DNA from 2 places in the Nocardiopsis sp. L17-MgMaSL7 genome. Region 2 is predicted to be linked to the other one. Evidence: predicted binding sites of a transcription regulator. Region 2 holds the regulator's gene; the other holds the start of a gene.
What was found. Region 2 encodes HrcA, which represses chaperone genes, less so after heat shock. Its sites were predicted from a motif close to TTGGCACTCTCNNNNNGAGAGTGCCAA; they were not measured.
Positions count from the first base shown of each region.

Region 1: groES (co-chaperone GroES) is a predicted target of HrcA. The motif match lies at 2,528-2,554, and genes of this name have one in related genera.

Region 1 is NZ_QGTF01000006.1:40,192-47,359, forward strand. It holds gene BDW27_RS11900 (sigma-70 family RNA polymerase sigma factor) at 1-93, opposite strand, end outside; gene groL (chaperonin GroEL) at 384-1,988, opposite strand; gene groES (co-chaperone GroES) at 2,092-2,400, opposite strand; gene BDW27_RS11915 (SAM-dependent methyltransferase) at 2,627-3,898, shown strand; gene BDW27_RS11920 (hypothetical protein) at 4,282-6,408, shown strand; gene BDW27_RS11925 (hypothetical protein) at 6,493-7,168, opposite strand, start outside.
Region 2 is NZ_QGTF01000001.1:192,370-199,537, reverse strand. It holds gene BDW27_RS00890 (LacI family DNA-binding transcriptional regulator) at 1-530, shown strand, start outside; gene hemW (radical SAM family heme chaperone HemW) at 608-1,840, shown strand; gene BDW27_RS00880 (DUF4870 domain-containing protein) at 1,904-2,512, opposite strand; gene BDW27_RS00875 (DUF4870 domain-containing protein) at 2,543-2,872, opposite strand; gene BDW27_RS27040 (hypothetical protein) at 2,861-4,084, shown strand; gene BDW27_RS00870 (DUF3097 domain-containing protein) at 4,266-5,105, opposite strand; gene hrcA (heat-inducible transcriptional repressor HrcA) at 5,284-6,297, shown strand; gene dnaJ (molecular chaperone DnaJ) at 6,302-7,168, shown strand, end outside.

The DNA of each region.
Region 1 (7,168 bases), on a different contig from region 2:
GCAGTACCGGACCACCATGGGTCTGACCTCGCGCAGGAGTGAGTCCAGGGCCCCGTCGTCCCCCTGAACGGCGAGTGTGCCCAGACGGTTCAACCCCGTGTCGCGCGGAGCGGGGTCCGCCTCGTCGTGCCCCGGGGGCGTACCTGGCCGCTGCGCGGTAACGCCCGTTCGGGCGCCTGCATCCGTCACGTTAGGAATGATGCCCGCAGTTGGGGACCCAACCACTCCAATCAGCAACTACAGAATGGTTACATTTTGGGAAAATAGCCCGAAAACGGTACGTAGTAGCGAGTGTGAATCGGCTCTCTCGTGGTAGTGGACGGGGGTGGGACGACGGAGCGCCCCACCCCCGGACCGGGTCCTACCGGACACCGACCAACGTCCTAGTGGGCGTGGCCGTGACCGTCGCCCTCGTCCTCCTCGGGCTTGTCCGCGACCAGCACCTCGGTGGTCAGCAGCATGCCCGCGATGGACGCGGCGTTCTGGACGGCCGAGCGGGAGACCTTGACCGGGTCGAGGATGCCCTCGGCGGTCAGGTCGCCGTAGGTGCCGGTGGCGGCGTTGTAGCCGTGACCGACCTCCATCTCGGAGACGCGGTGGGTGACCACGTAGCCCTCGGCGCCCGCGTTCTCCGCGATCCACCGGGCGGGCTCGACCAGCGCGCGACGGACGATCGCCGCACCCGTGGCCTCGTCGCCGGTCAGGCCGAGGTCGTCCAGAGCCGTGGAGGCGTGCACCAGGGAGGCGCCGCCACCAGCGACGATGCCCTCCTCGATGGCCGCGCGGGTCGCCGAGATGGCGTCCTCGAGGCGGTGCTTCTTCTCCTTGAGCTCGACCTCGGTGGCCGCGCCGACACTCAGCACGGACACGCCGCCCGCGAGCTTGGCCAGGCGCTCCTGGAGCTTCTCGCGGTCCCAGTCGGAGTCGCTCGCCTCGATCTCCTTGCGGATCTGGCGAACGCGGTCCTCCACCTCGGACTGCTGGCCGCCGCCGTCGACGACGGTGGTGGTGTCCTTGGTGATGGTGATGCGGCGGGCCGAGCCCAGCACGGACAGGTCCGCGTTCTCCAGGGACAGGCCGACCTCCTCGGAGATGACCTGGCCGCCGGTGAGCACGGCGATGTCCTGGAGCATGGCCTTGCGGCGCTCGCCGAAGCCGGGCGCCTTGACCGCGGCCACGTTGAGGGTGCCGCGCATGCGGTTGAGCACCAGGGCGCCCAGGGCGTCGCCCTCGACGTCCTCGGCGATGATCAGCAGCGGCTTCTTGCTCTGGACGACCTGCTCGAGCAGCGGCAGCAGCTCGTTCAGGTTGCCGATCTTGCCCTGGCTGATCAGGATCTGCGCGTCCTCGAGGACGGCCTCCTGACGGTCCCCGTCGGTGACGAAGTAGGGCGAGATGTAGCCCTTGTCGAACTGGAGGCCCTCGGTGAAGTCGAGCTCCAGACCGAAGGTCGGGGACTCCTCCACCGTGATGACGCCGTCCTTGCCGACCTTGTCGAAGGCCTCGGCGATGAGGTCGCCGATCTGGGCGTCCTGCGCGGAGTTGGTCGCCACGTAGGCGATGTCGGCGCGCTCCTTGATCGGCACGGCGCGCTCGAGCAGGATCTCGGAGACCCGGACGGCCGCGGCGTCGATGCCCTTCTTGAGGGACATCGGGGAGGCGCCGGCGGCGACGCTGCGCAGGCCCTCGCGGACCAGCGCCTGCGCGAGCACGGTGGCGGTGGTGGTGCCGTCACCGGCGGCGTCGTTGGTCTTGGTGGCGACCTCCTTGACCAGCTGGGCGCCCAGGTTCTCGTAGGGCTCGTCCAGCTCGATCTCACGGGCGACGGTCACGCCGTCGTTCGTGATGGTGGGGGCACCGAACTTCTTGTCGATGACGACGTTGCGGCCGCGCGGGCCGAGCGTCACCTTGACGGCGTTGGCGAGGCGGTCGACGCCCCGCTCGAGGGCGCGGCGGGCGTCGTCCTCGAACTCCAGGATCTTCGGCATGTGTGACTACTTCCTCTAACGGTTCGGGTCGAAAAAGAACATCCCGCCCCGCCCGGCTTGGAGGCCGACCGGTGCGGGATGTTCGAAGGCTCTGCGCCGAGAGCTACTTCTCGACGACCGCGAGGAGGTCGCGGGCGGAGAGAACCAGGTACTCCTGGCCGTCGTACTTGACCTCGGTGCCGCCGTACTTGCTGTAGAGGACGACGTCGCCGACGTTCACGTCGAGGGCGACACGCTTGCCGTTGTCGTCGAGGCGACCGGGACCCACGGCCAGGATCTCGCCCTCCTGGGGCTTCTCCTTGGCGGTGTCCGGGATGACCAGACCGGAGGCGGTGGTCTGCTCAGCCTCCAGGGTCCTGACCACGACGCGGTCCTCGAGCGGCTTCAGCACGGTCTTGGTGGCGGTCGACACGGTGTGACCTCCCCCTTCAAAGTCTCGGTGTATCTGACGTCGGCCCATGCGTGAGCACGGACCAACCACGTAAAAGGGGCGACCGCGGCGGCCTGTCGTCGCGGGTGCCAGACCGGCCTCGTCGCGTTTAGCACTCTACCCCCGAGAGTGCCAGAATGGAAATGTGGCGGGGACTCGGGCCGAAGGGCGGACCCGCCACACCGTCGTGCCCACAGCAGGAGGTTCCATGCACGTGCCCGCGTTCTCGGCGCTGCTCACCGACGCGGGTCGGGAGGTCCTCGGAGGGGTCGACCCCGCCGCGGCGGCCAGGGACCCCCTCGCCACCGCCTCCAAGCTGCGCACCGATCCCAGGGTGGCCGCGCTCGACCCGGACCTCCCGGTGTCCGAGCTGGTCAACGCCGTGATGACCCAGGTAAGCCTGCGGGAGCGCGGCAGGGCCAAATTCGGGGAGAACGCCGGGCGAATGTTCTTCACCCCGAACGGCCTGGAGCAGTCCACGCGCCGGACCGTGGCCGAGTACCGGGCCGAGCGCACCGCCCGACACCTGCCCTCCTCGGCGGGCGGGGACGCCGTCGCGGGTGACCTGTGCTGCGGGATCGGCGCGGACCTGCTGGCCCTGGCCGCGCACGGCGTGCCGGTGGAGGGCGTGGACGCCGACCCCCTGACCGTGGCGGTGGCCCGCGCCAACATCGAGGCGATGGGGCTCACGGAGTACGCCCGGGTCCGGGAGGGTGACGTGAACGCGGTCGGAGTGGGCGACCACCCCCTGTTGTTCTGCGACCCGGCCCGGCGCGGTGGCAGGGGGCGGGTGTTCGACCCGTCCGCGTACTCGCCGCCATGGGACGTGGCCACCCGACTGGCCGAGGGCGCGGAAGCCGCCTGCCTGAAGGCCGCCCCGGGCATCCCGCACGAGGCCCTCTCCCCCGCCGCCTCGGCCGAGTGGATCTCGGTGGACGGCGAACTGAAGGAGACCGCGCTGTGGTTCGGCGGCCTGGGTTTCGGTCCCGGTGGGCCGCGACGGCGCGCGACGGTGCTGCACGAGCGCGAGGGCCTGCTGGCGAGCGAGGGCGCTGTGGCGCACCTGGACGAGGAGCCGGACCCGGGGCCCGCGCCGGTCGCCCCCGCGCGGCGCTACCTCTACGACCCGGACCCGGCCGTGGTCCGCTCCCACCTGGTGGCGGAGGCGGCGGCCCGGGTGGACGGCGCACTACTGGACGAGCGGATCGCGTACTTCACCTCGGACCGGGCCGAGCGCTCACCGCTGTGGCGGGTGCTCGAGGTGCTGGAGTTCTCACCGTTCTCACTGAAACGGCTGCGCTCATCGGTGCGTGCGCACAAGGCCGGAACGGTAACGATCAAGAAACGCGGTTCGGCGGTGGACACCGAGAAACTCCGGCGCGACCTTCGCGCCTCCGGGCCGGAATCCGTGACGGTGGTGCTGACGAGAATCGGCGAGAAACCGTTCTACCTGCTGTGCCGTGAAACCGGGGCGGCGTAGGGCCTGCGGAAACCACCGCCGCACCGGCCTCCCGATGCGGCGCGCGCCACATTCGGAACAGGCCTCGCAGACCATATCGTTATCTCCCACACCCATATCTTTCGCGGACCCCTGGGGTCGCGCGGGGCGAAGTCGTTAAACTGGCGCCGCAGATTCACTTCCCTTCTCATGGGTTCTCCCGGAAGGCCGTGCCTGTTTGATCCGCCCAGCGGTTCGGTCGGCACTCGGCCCACGCCCCCCGTGTATACACACAGTCACACTTCAATCACGTTGGGGCTCAACTGGCGCGGAGCAACGTCCGCCCGGGGACCATCGAGAACCCGTCCGTGCGACCACCGTGCGGCGAAGCGGACGGGAGCGCCAGAACCATAAGGAGCACCTCGGTGGAACAGACCAATCACAACTTCCTCAATGGGGGAGGTCAGGCCGGAGTCTCCGACCGGATGCGTGACCTGCTCTCCCAGGCCGCCCAGGAGCACGTCTCCGAGCAGAAGTCCCAGGGCGCGGTCAGCGAGGAGATGCGCCAGCGCCTCGAGGGCATGGAGTGGCTGCTCCGCGAGCTGCGCGAGCGGGAACTCATCTCGCTCGCCGAGGCGATCACCTCCGTCGACGGTCGGATCGACGACTTCCTGGCCCGTCCCCCGGAGTGGGCCGAGGCCCTCGCCGAGCACATAGAGGTGGTCGGCCGACAGGTCAAGCCGCTGTCGGAGATGTCGTCCCTGCGGGCCGACACCCAGCGCGTGGCCGGACACCTGGACACCGCGCTCACCCGCCTCCAGCGCATGGCCGAGACCGGCACGCGGACCGCCGAGCAGGTCACCGAGGTCAGCGAGCGCGTCACCGAGCTGGGCGAGACCGTCGGCACCCGTCTGGACTCCCTCGACAAGGCTCTGGCCGACCTCGGCAACCGCGCGGACGCGATCGAGGCCTCACTGGCGGCCCTGGACACCACCCTGGGCGAGCGCCACGAGGAACTGACCGCCACCGTCCGCGCCACCCTGGCCGAGAGCAGGGACGAGCTGGCCGAGGCCGTCACCGAGAGCCGCGCGACCATCGAGACCGCCGTGAAGGAGAGCCGCGAGGCCCTCGAAACGGCCGGTCAGGAGAACCGCGAGGCCCTGGAGACCGCCACCACCGAGCTCGGCGAGCGCGTCACCACCGGCCTCACCTCCTCCCTGGAGGAGCGCACGGCCGAACTGCGCGGCTTCGTCGAGGAGCGCACCGCCGAACAGCACGAGACGCTGCTCTCCAAGCTCCAGGAGAACACCGGCGAACTGGGCGAGCGCACCACCGCCCTCGCCGAGGAGCTGGGCGCCCTGGCCACGGCCTCCGGCGAGCGCCACGAGACCCTCACCCAGGAGCTCAAGGACAACGCCGCCGCGTCGCTCAAGCGCCACGAGGAGCTCACCGGCAAGGTCACCGAGAGCGTGGGGCACCTCAACACCCAGGCCGAGGAGAACCACGCCGAGGCCACCGCCGCCGTCGCCGACGTCACCGGTTCGCTCGCCAAGCTGCGGGAGAACCACGAGAAGTCCCTGAACGACCTGCGTTCGCACATGCGCCAGCGCCTGGCGGAGCTCGACGAGCAGATCGAACTGGGCCGCACGGAGACCCGCGAGCACGCCGAGAGCACCGCCGAAGGCCTGCGCGAGACGCTGACCAAGCGCACCGACTCCCTCGCCGCCCGGATCGCCGAGGACGCCACGAAGGTCGCCGCGGACCTCGCCGAGCTGCGCACGTTCGTCCAGGAGGACAACGCCAAGCTGGCCTCGGAGGCCGAGGACCGGCACCAGACGCTGACCGAGGCGCTGACCGACCAGGCCGACGCCCACCGGACCGCGCTCGACGAGCGGCTGGACCGTCACCGCGAGGGGCTCAACGGCAAGGTGGACAACCACCTGTCGCAGATCACCGGCAAGGTCGACCACGAGCTGGGCCGCCTCACCGACCGCTTCGACACCTTCGAGGGCCACTTCGAGGGCAGCTTCGAGGGCGTCGAAGGCAAGATCGACCGGGTCGACGGACGGCTGGACGGCCTCAACGGCCGCCTGGACGGCATCGACGGCCGGGTCAACGGCGTCGAGGGCCAGTTCGAGGGCGTCAGCGGTCACTTCGAGGGCGTCGACGGCCGCATGGAGGCCATCGACGACCGTCTGGAGGCGCTCAACCAGCGCCTCAACCAGCTGCCGCAGACCCTTGAGGTCAGTGAGCTGCACCGCCGCCTCACCGAGCTGGTGGAGCGTCCGCTGCTGGACCACTCCGGCAGGCTCGACGAAATCGACTCCCACGTCACCACGGCGGTGGACCCGGTCATCCGCGAGCTCAAGCAGCGCCCGGACCGCCACGAGCTGGAGGAGACCGTCACCGAGGCGGTCGAGAACTCGCACGACGACATCACCAAGCGGTTCTCCTCGCTGGAGGAGACCGTGCTCGCCCTGGCCGAGGCGCTACTGCGCCCGGGCCGCGACGGCAAGAAGAAGCGCCGCCGCGACGAGGACGACGACGAGTAACCCCACGTCAGCGTGAGGGGCCCGGGGCGGTGACCGCCCCGGGCCCCTCATCTCGTCAGGAGGCCGAGCGGAGTGCCTCGGCGGTCAGTGCTTCTTCTTCCCGCCCCACTCCGGGGCAGCCCCCTGCTCGTACCGCTCCTGGAAGTGCTGGATGTAGGTCGCGGCCCGATCGCCCATCTCAGGGTCGATCTCGTTGATGAGGGCATCGACCCTGGACACGTACCCCGTGGCCGCGCTGTCCCACTCCACCGTGCTGGTGGGCAGACGCCTCTCGTCGCCGTGCCTGATCAGAAGTCCCTTGTCCTCCAGCGTCTCCTCGTCGACCATGCCCCGGTCCCACATGCTCTGGAGGACCTGGAGGTTGGCGTGGTCCCGAATGTTCGACGAGTTGTTGAGGAGGTGCTCGTCCATGTCCTTGATGTACGTGAAGCCGATGCCTTCTTCGTACTTGTCGTTGTAGTAGTCCTTGACCGGCTGTTCCATGAGGCGCAGCAGGGTCTCCACGGCGATACCGGCCGGGGTCGCCTTGGAACCCGCTGACTGCACGGTGGAGGCGATGACGATGTTGTACCCGGTCTGCACCATCTGGTTGGCCTTCTCACGGGCCGTCTCGACGTCGTCGTGCCGATCCATGTACTCGGCGATGAGCGCGTTGGACATGGCGGACCGCAGGTCCGCGGCTCCGGCACCGCCGACCTTGTCGCCGAGCGTGTCCTTGTCGAGGTAGGCGTTGAGAATCCTGCGCTCCTGGTGTTCGACC
Region 2 (7,168 bases):
CCGAGCGCTACGTCCCGGTCCGCCGCAAACTGGAGGGCTACCACCAGGCCCTCGCCGAGCACGGCCTGGACGGCGACGACCTCGTCCAGCTCTCCCTCTTCGGTGTGGAGGGCGGGCACGCCGCCGCGGGCAGACTCATCGAACGCGGCGTCACCGCCATGGTCTGCGGCTCCGACATCATGGCCCTGGGCGCCATCCGCGCCGCCCGCCAGCACGGACTGCGCGTACCCCAGGACTTCTCCGTGGTCGGCTACGACGACTCCCAGCTCATCGCCTTCACGGACCCGCCGCTGACCACCGTCCGCCAGCCCGTCAACGCGATGGCCATGGCCGCCGTGCGGGCCCTGTGCGACGAGATCGCCGGTCACCCCGTCTCGCACGCCGAGTACGTCTTCGACCCCGAGCTGGTCGTGCGCGGCTCCACGGCGGCCGCCCCCGCGGCGTCCCTGCCCGGCTCGTCCGCGCAGAGCCACCTGGACGTCCCCTCCTCACTGCGCAGGGACCCGCAGGACGCCACCCAAGGAGTCTGATCCCGGGCCTCCCCGGACGGGCCACCCGGAGCACGGTGAGTGTCAGGGCACGTCGTCGGGTCGGTGACACTGGAGACATGCCATCCGTAGCCCTCGACGGCGAACCCGTGCCCCGGACCGGGGAACTCCCCGAGACCTCCCTCGCCGAACTCGGCGAGCGCCCGCTCGGGTTCTACGTCCACGTGCCCTTCTGCGTCACCCGCTGCGGCTACTGCGACTTCAACACCTACACCGCCGACGAACTCGTCTCACGGGACGGAACCGCCACGGCCTCCCGGGAGACCTACGCCGGGCAGGCGGCGGGCGAGGTCGCCCTGGCCGACCAGGTGCTGACCGGCGAACGCCCGCCGGTCAGCACCGTGTTCGTGGGCGGCGGCACACCCACCCTGCTCTCACCCGAGGACCTCGGACTCGTCCTCGGTGAGATCCGCGACCGCTTCGGACTCACCCCCGACGCGGAGATCACCACCGAGGCCAACCCGGAGACGGTCGACCCGGACTACCTCGCCCGCCTCAGGGAGGCCGGGTTCACCCGGGTGTCCTTCGGCATGCAGAGCGCCCGCCCCCACGTCCTGCGCGTCCTGGAGCGCGGCCACACCCCGGGCCGCCCCGAACAGTGCGTGACCTGGGCCCGCCAGGCCGGGTTCGAGCACGTCAACCTCGACCTCATCTACGGCACACCGGGGGAGAGCGACGAGGACTGGGCGGCCTCCCTGGACGCCGCCATCGGTGCCGGGCCCGACCACGTCTCCGCCTACTCCCTGATCGTGGAGGACGGAACCCGTCTGGCCGCCCGCGTCCGCAGGGGAGAACTCACCGAACCCGACGACGACGCCATGGCCGACCGCTACCTCATGGCGGACGAGGCCCTGGCCAGGGCCGGGTACACCCCCTACGAGGTGTCCAACTGGGCCCGCAGCACCGAGGGGCGCAGCGCACACAACATGCTCTACTGGACCGGCGGACACTGGTGGGGGATCGGCCCGGGTGCGCACAGCCACGTGGGCGGGACCCGCTGGTGGAACGTCAAGCACCCCGCCGCCTACGCGGCCCGCCTGGCCGCCGGGGACAGCCCGGCCCACGCCCGAGAGGTGCTCACCGAGGCCGAGCGCAGATTCGAGCGGGTCCTGTTGGAACTGCGTGTGGACGGCGGCTGCCCGCTGGAACTCCTGGATGCCCCGGGCCTGGCCGCCGCCGAACGCCTGGTGAAGGAGGGGCTCCTGGACCCCGTGGCCCACTCCGGGGGACGCGCCGCGCTGACCAGGCGGGGCCGCCTACTCGCGGACGCCGTCGTCCGCGACCTCACCTGAGGCACACACGAAGGAGGGGCCCGGCACGAAGCCGGGCCCCTCCTTCACGCGTGGAACGTCGGGTTACTTCACCCAGGTGACGTCCATCGGGTAGCGGGCCCACTCGCCCCGGTCCACCGCCGACGCCGCGCGGAAACCGGAGACGATCGAGAAGATGACCAGGCCGATCCAGGTCAGGATGCCGATGAGCAGCCAGGCCAGGATGCCGGAGATGACGTAGCCGATCAGCATCACCAGCTGGAAGCTGAGCGCCCGGGCGGCCTGGTCGCGGACGTACGGCGACTCGTCCTTCTTCGTGATGTACACGATGAGCGGCAGCAGCCAGCCGAGGAAGCCGCCGCCGATGTGGGCGAGCTTCGCCGAGCTGCGCTCCTCCGGGGTCGGCACGTAGGCACCGTAGCCCTGGGCACCGGGCTGCTGGTAGCCGCCGTACTGACCGCCGTGGGGAGGCGGGTAACCACCGGGCTGCTGGTAGCCGCCCTGGGGGTAGCCGCCGGGCTGCTGGTAGCCGCCCTGGGGCGGCGGGTAACCGCCGCTCTGCGGACCGTTGTACGGAACGGGAGGACCACCGGGGACACCACCCTGCTGCGGGTAGCCGGGAGGGGGCGGGTAGCCCCCGGACTCACCCTGACCGTAGGGGTCGTGGGGGTTCGGGTTGTTCGGATAGGACATGGTGGTTCCTTGGTGTGTGGGCGCGGGTGACTACTTCAGGAGCCGGATGCTCACGGGGTAGCGGGACCAGGCTCCCCTGTTGGCTCCGGAGGCTCCCAGAACGCCGAAGACGATGGAGATGATCCACACGAGGGCGATGAGAAGGTAGCCGATCCAGGACAGGCTGGGGAAAAAGATACCCAAGCCGAAGAATGCCACGCCAGCGAAGATGTACGGGATCAGCATAGTGATCTGGAAGTTCGCCGCTTCGGACGCGTGGTGCCGGATGAACGGTGACTGGTTGCGCTTGGCGAAGTAGATGGCCAGCGGCGGGATCCAGCCGAGGAAGGCGATCACGAATCCGGACAGGTGCGCGAGCATGGCGACGAGTACGTCGTTGCCGCCACCGGCGGGCTGCTGGACCGGCTGCTGACCGTAGACCTGCTGGGGCTGCTGGAACTGCTCCCCGTAACCGGCCTGGGGCTGCGCCTGCACGGGCTGGGCCTGCTGGAACTGCGGCTGGCCGTACCCCTGGGGGGCGTAGCCGGCCTGAGCCTGGTCAGCGGCTGGCTGACCCCAGGCGGGCTGTGCGCCGCTCTGCTGGGCCTGCGCCTCCGGCTGGCCCCAGGCCGGCTGCTGCGGCTGCGGCTGGCCACCGGCAGGCTGGCCCCAGGTCGGCTGCGCGCCGCTCTGCTGCGGCTGGCCGTACGCCTGTCCCGCGGGCTGGCCCCAGTGCGGCTGCTGCGGCTCGCTGGCCGTCGACTGCTCCCAACCGGGCTGGGCCTGTTGGGGCTGGCCGTAGCTCTGGGGCTGCGGGGCCTGCGCCCCAGGCTGGTTCCCACCGGGCTGAGCACCGGTCGGCGGTGGGCCGTACGCCTGCGCCTGTTCCTGCGGCTGTCCCCATGCGGGCTGTGCGCCGCTGGTCTGCTGGGGCGCCTGCGGCTGACCGCCGGTGTCGGGTCCCCAGCCGGGCTGTGCCTGGGGTGGCTGTGCCGGTTGGGGCTGGCCGTAGGTCTGCGGCTGCGGGGCCTGTGCTCCGGGCTGGCCCCATCCGGGCTGGGGCTGCTGCGGGTCGCCGCCGGGTACTCCCCATGCGGGCTGTGCGCCGCTGGTCTGCTGGGGTGCCTGGGGCTGGCCGCCGGTGTCGGGTCCCCAGCCGGTCTGTGCCTGGGGTGGCTGTGCTGGCTGGGGCTGGCTGTAGGCCTGGGGCTGCGGGGCCTGTGCCCCGGGCTGGCCCCATCCGGGCTGGGCCTGTTGCGGGTCGCCGCCGGGTACTCCCCATGCGGGCTGTGCGCCGCTGGTCTGCTGGGGTGCCTGGGGCTGGCCGCCCGTGCCGTGACCCCATCCAGGCTGCGCACCGCTCGGCTGCGCCTGAGACGGTTGGGGCTGGCCGTAGGCCTGCGCCTGCGGGGGGTGGCCGGGCTGCTCAGGCCCCTGCGGCTGGCCTCCGGCGGGCTGCCCCCAGGCGGGCTGAGCCCCGCTCTGCTGCTGACCGTGGGCCTGCGCGTCGGGCTGGCCCCAACCGGGCTGCGCGCCGCTCTGCTGTGCGGGCTCCTGCGGCGGTTGCCGCTGTCCCTGCGGGTCGTCCGGTGACGGATGACTGGACGGGGTCTCGCTCATGCTCTTCCTTGACTCCGCTGTTGGGGGCGCTTGCTGTCTGCCCGAAGGACTCGGGCCGTACCGACGACCGCGGAGGGCCGGAGGCCGTGTCGCCCGACGGAAACGGGGGAGCGGTGTCCCGGGGGATCCATCAGACCACGTGATCGTGACAATCCTAGTGTTCCGCGGTGTGCGTTCCCGTGACGAAGTCGATGAGCTCCTCCACCCGCCCCAGCAGGGAGGGTTCGAGGTCCCCGTAGCCACGGACTGAGCCCAGGATGCGGCGCCAGGCCTCACCCGTCTCCATCCGCCAGCCGAGAGCGTCCACGACGCCCTCCTTCCAGGGCAGCCCCCGAGGGATCTCGGGCCAGGCCCCGATCCCCACCGCGCTCGGACGCACCGCCTGCCACACGTCCACGTAGGGATGGCCGACCACGAGCACGTCCGCGCCACGGGCGCGCTCGGCGATCCGGCTCTCCTTGGACCCCGGCACCAGGTGGTCCACCAGGACCCCCAGACGGCGCCCCGGACCCGGCTCGAACTCCGCCACCACCGCGGGAAGGTCGTCGACCCCCTCCAGGAACTCGACGGCCACCCCCTCCACGCGGAGGTCGTGGCCCCAGACCTTCTCGACCAGTTCGGCGTCGTGGGCACCCTCGACGTAGATCCGGCTCTCGCGGGCCGTGCGGGCCCGCGCGTCGGTCACCGCGATCGACCCCGAGGCGCTGCGCAGAGGACCCTTGGGGGCCTCCGTCGGACGCACCAGTGTCACCGGTTCACCGTCCACGAGGAAGGCGGCCTGGCCCAGCTCGAACACCCTGCGGCGCCCGTCCCGGTCCTCCAGGGTCACCGCGGCCTTGTCCCAGGACACCACGGCCCCGCAGAAGGTCTCGTCGGCGTCCTCCACGACCAGGTCACGGCTGAGGGGTATCTCGCGAACCGTGCCCTTCTTCGGTCGCCGCCAGTCTCCCGCCAGAACGTCGCGGCCGTAACGGCCGGTTCCCTTGGTAACCACGGTGGTGCAGTCTACTGGTGACGGACCCCGGACGCCCGTTGGCGGGTGGCGCACGTCGCGGATCCGAGAAGGAAGAAGCGACCCCCGTCCACGTGTTACTGCGTGCGGGTAGCCGTGCGGGTTTGCGGCCGGGCATAGAATTAGCACTGAGGACCTTGGAGTGCCAGGAGGTGGCGAGTTGCTGGATGAGCGCAAGCTCGCGGTCCTGCGTGCGGTCGTCGAGGACTTCGTCAACACCAACGAACCCGTGGGTTCCCGGGCGTTGGCGGACCGTCACCCCCTTGGTGTCTCCTCGGCGACCATTCGCAACGACATGGTCGCCCTCGAGGAGGACGGCTACATCACCCAACCCCACACCAGTGCGGGACGGGTGCCCACCGACAAGGGGTACCGGCTCTTCGTGGACCGGCTCTCCTCCGTCAAGCCGCTCTCGGCGGCCGAACGGCGTGCCATCGAGTCCTTCCTCGGCGGTGCCGTGGACCTCGACGAGATCGTCGCCCGCACGGTGCGGCTGCTCGCGCAGCTCACCCGGCAGGTCGCGATCGTCCAGTACCCGTCGCTGACCCGCTCGTCGGTCCAGCACGTGGAACTGGTGCCGCTCGGCGGCCAGCGCATCATGATGGTCGTCATCACCAACACCGGCCGGGTCGAACAGCGCGTCATCGACGGGCTGGGATCGGTCAGCGAGACCGTGGTGGACGACCTGCGCAACATGCTCAACCGCGCCATCGCGGGCAGACACCTCGGTGACGTGCCGGACGCGGTGGAGGACCTGCCCGCCCAGGTCGCACCGGAGGACCGGCCCGTCGCGGTCGCGGTCCTCTCCATCCTGCTGGAGAGCCTCGTGGAAAGACACGAGGAGAAGATCGTTCTGGCGGGAACCGCCAACCTGGCCGCGGTCGACTTCGCGGCCAGCCTGCGCGAGGTGCTCGAAGCACTGGAAGAGAACATGGTCCTCATCCGACTGCTCGGTGAGGCCAAGGACCCCTCCATGCTCACAGTGCGCATCGGCGCGGAGAACTTCCACGAGGGCCTTCGATCCACTTCCATCGTGTCGGCTGACTACGGCGTGGGAAACCAGTCGCTGGCCAAGATCGGAGTGGTGGGCCCGACCCGTATGGACTACCCAGGGACGATGGGCGCCGTCCGTGCGGTGGCCCGGTATGTCGGACAGATTTTGGCAGGACAGTAACTCAGTGGCCAGAGACTATTACCAGGTTCTCGGGGTGCGTCGCGACGCGTCCAAGGACGAGATCAAGAAGGCGTACCGGCGGCTCGCGCGCGAGCTCCACCCGGACATCAACCCGGACCCCGCGACCCAGGAGCGCTTCAAGGAAGTGACCCAGGCCTACGAGGTCCTCTCCGACGAGAACAAGCGTCGGATGTTCGACATGGGTCAGGACCCCTTCGCCCCCGGCGGCGGTGGCGGTGCCGGAGGTTTCGGCAACGCGGGCGGGTTCGCCTTCGACGACATCATGAACGCCTTCTTCGGCGGAGGACAGCCCGGCGGCCGCGGCCCCCGGGAACGGGTCCGGCGCGGACGCAGCATCAAGATCCGCATCGAGCTCGACCTCGTCGAGACCGCCTTCGGAGTCAGCCGGGAGATCACCTTCCCGACCGCGATCCTGTGTGAGACCTGCCAGGGCGAGGGCACGGCGGCCGGTTCGCACCGGACCACCTGCGACATGTGCCACGGCCAGGGCGAGGTCTCCCAGGTCACGCGCTCCTTCCTCGGTCAGGTCATGACCTCGCGCCCCTGCCCGCAGTGCTCGGGCCAGGGCTCGGTCATCACCAACCCCTGCGGCGACTGCGCGGGTGAGGGCCGGGTTCGGGAGAAGGTCACCCGCACCGTGAAGATCCCCGCCGGTGTCGACGACGGCACCCGCATCCAGCTCGCGGGCGAGGGCGAGGTCGGCCCCAACGGCGGACCGCGCGGCGACATCATCCTGGAGATCGTCCAGAAGCCGCACCCGACCTTCGAGCGTCGCGGCGACGACCTGCACTGCACCATCACCGTCCCCATGACGGCGGCCGCGCTGGGTGCCTCGTGCGCGTTCGACACC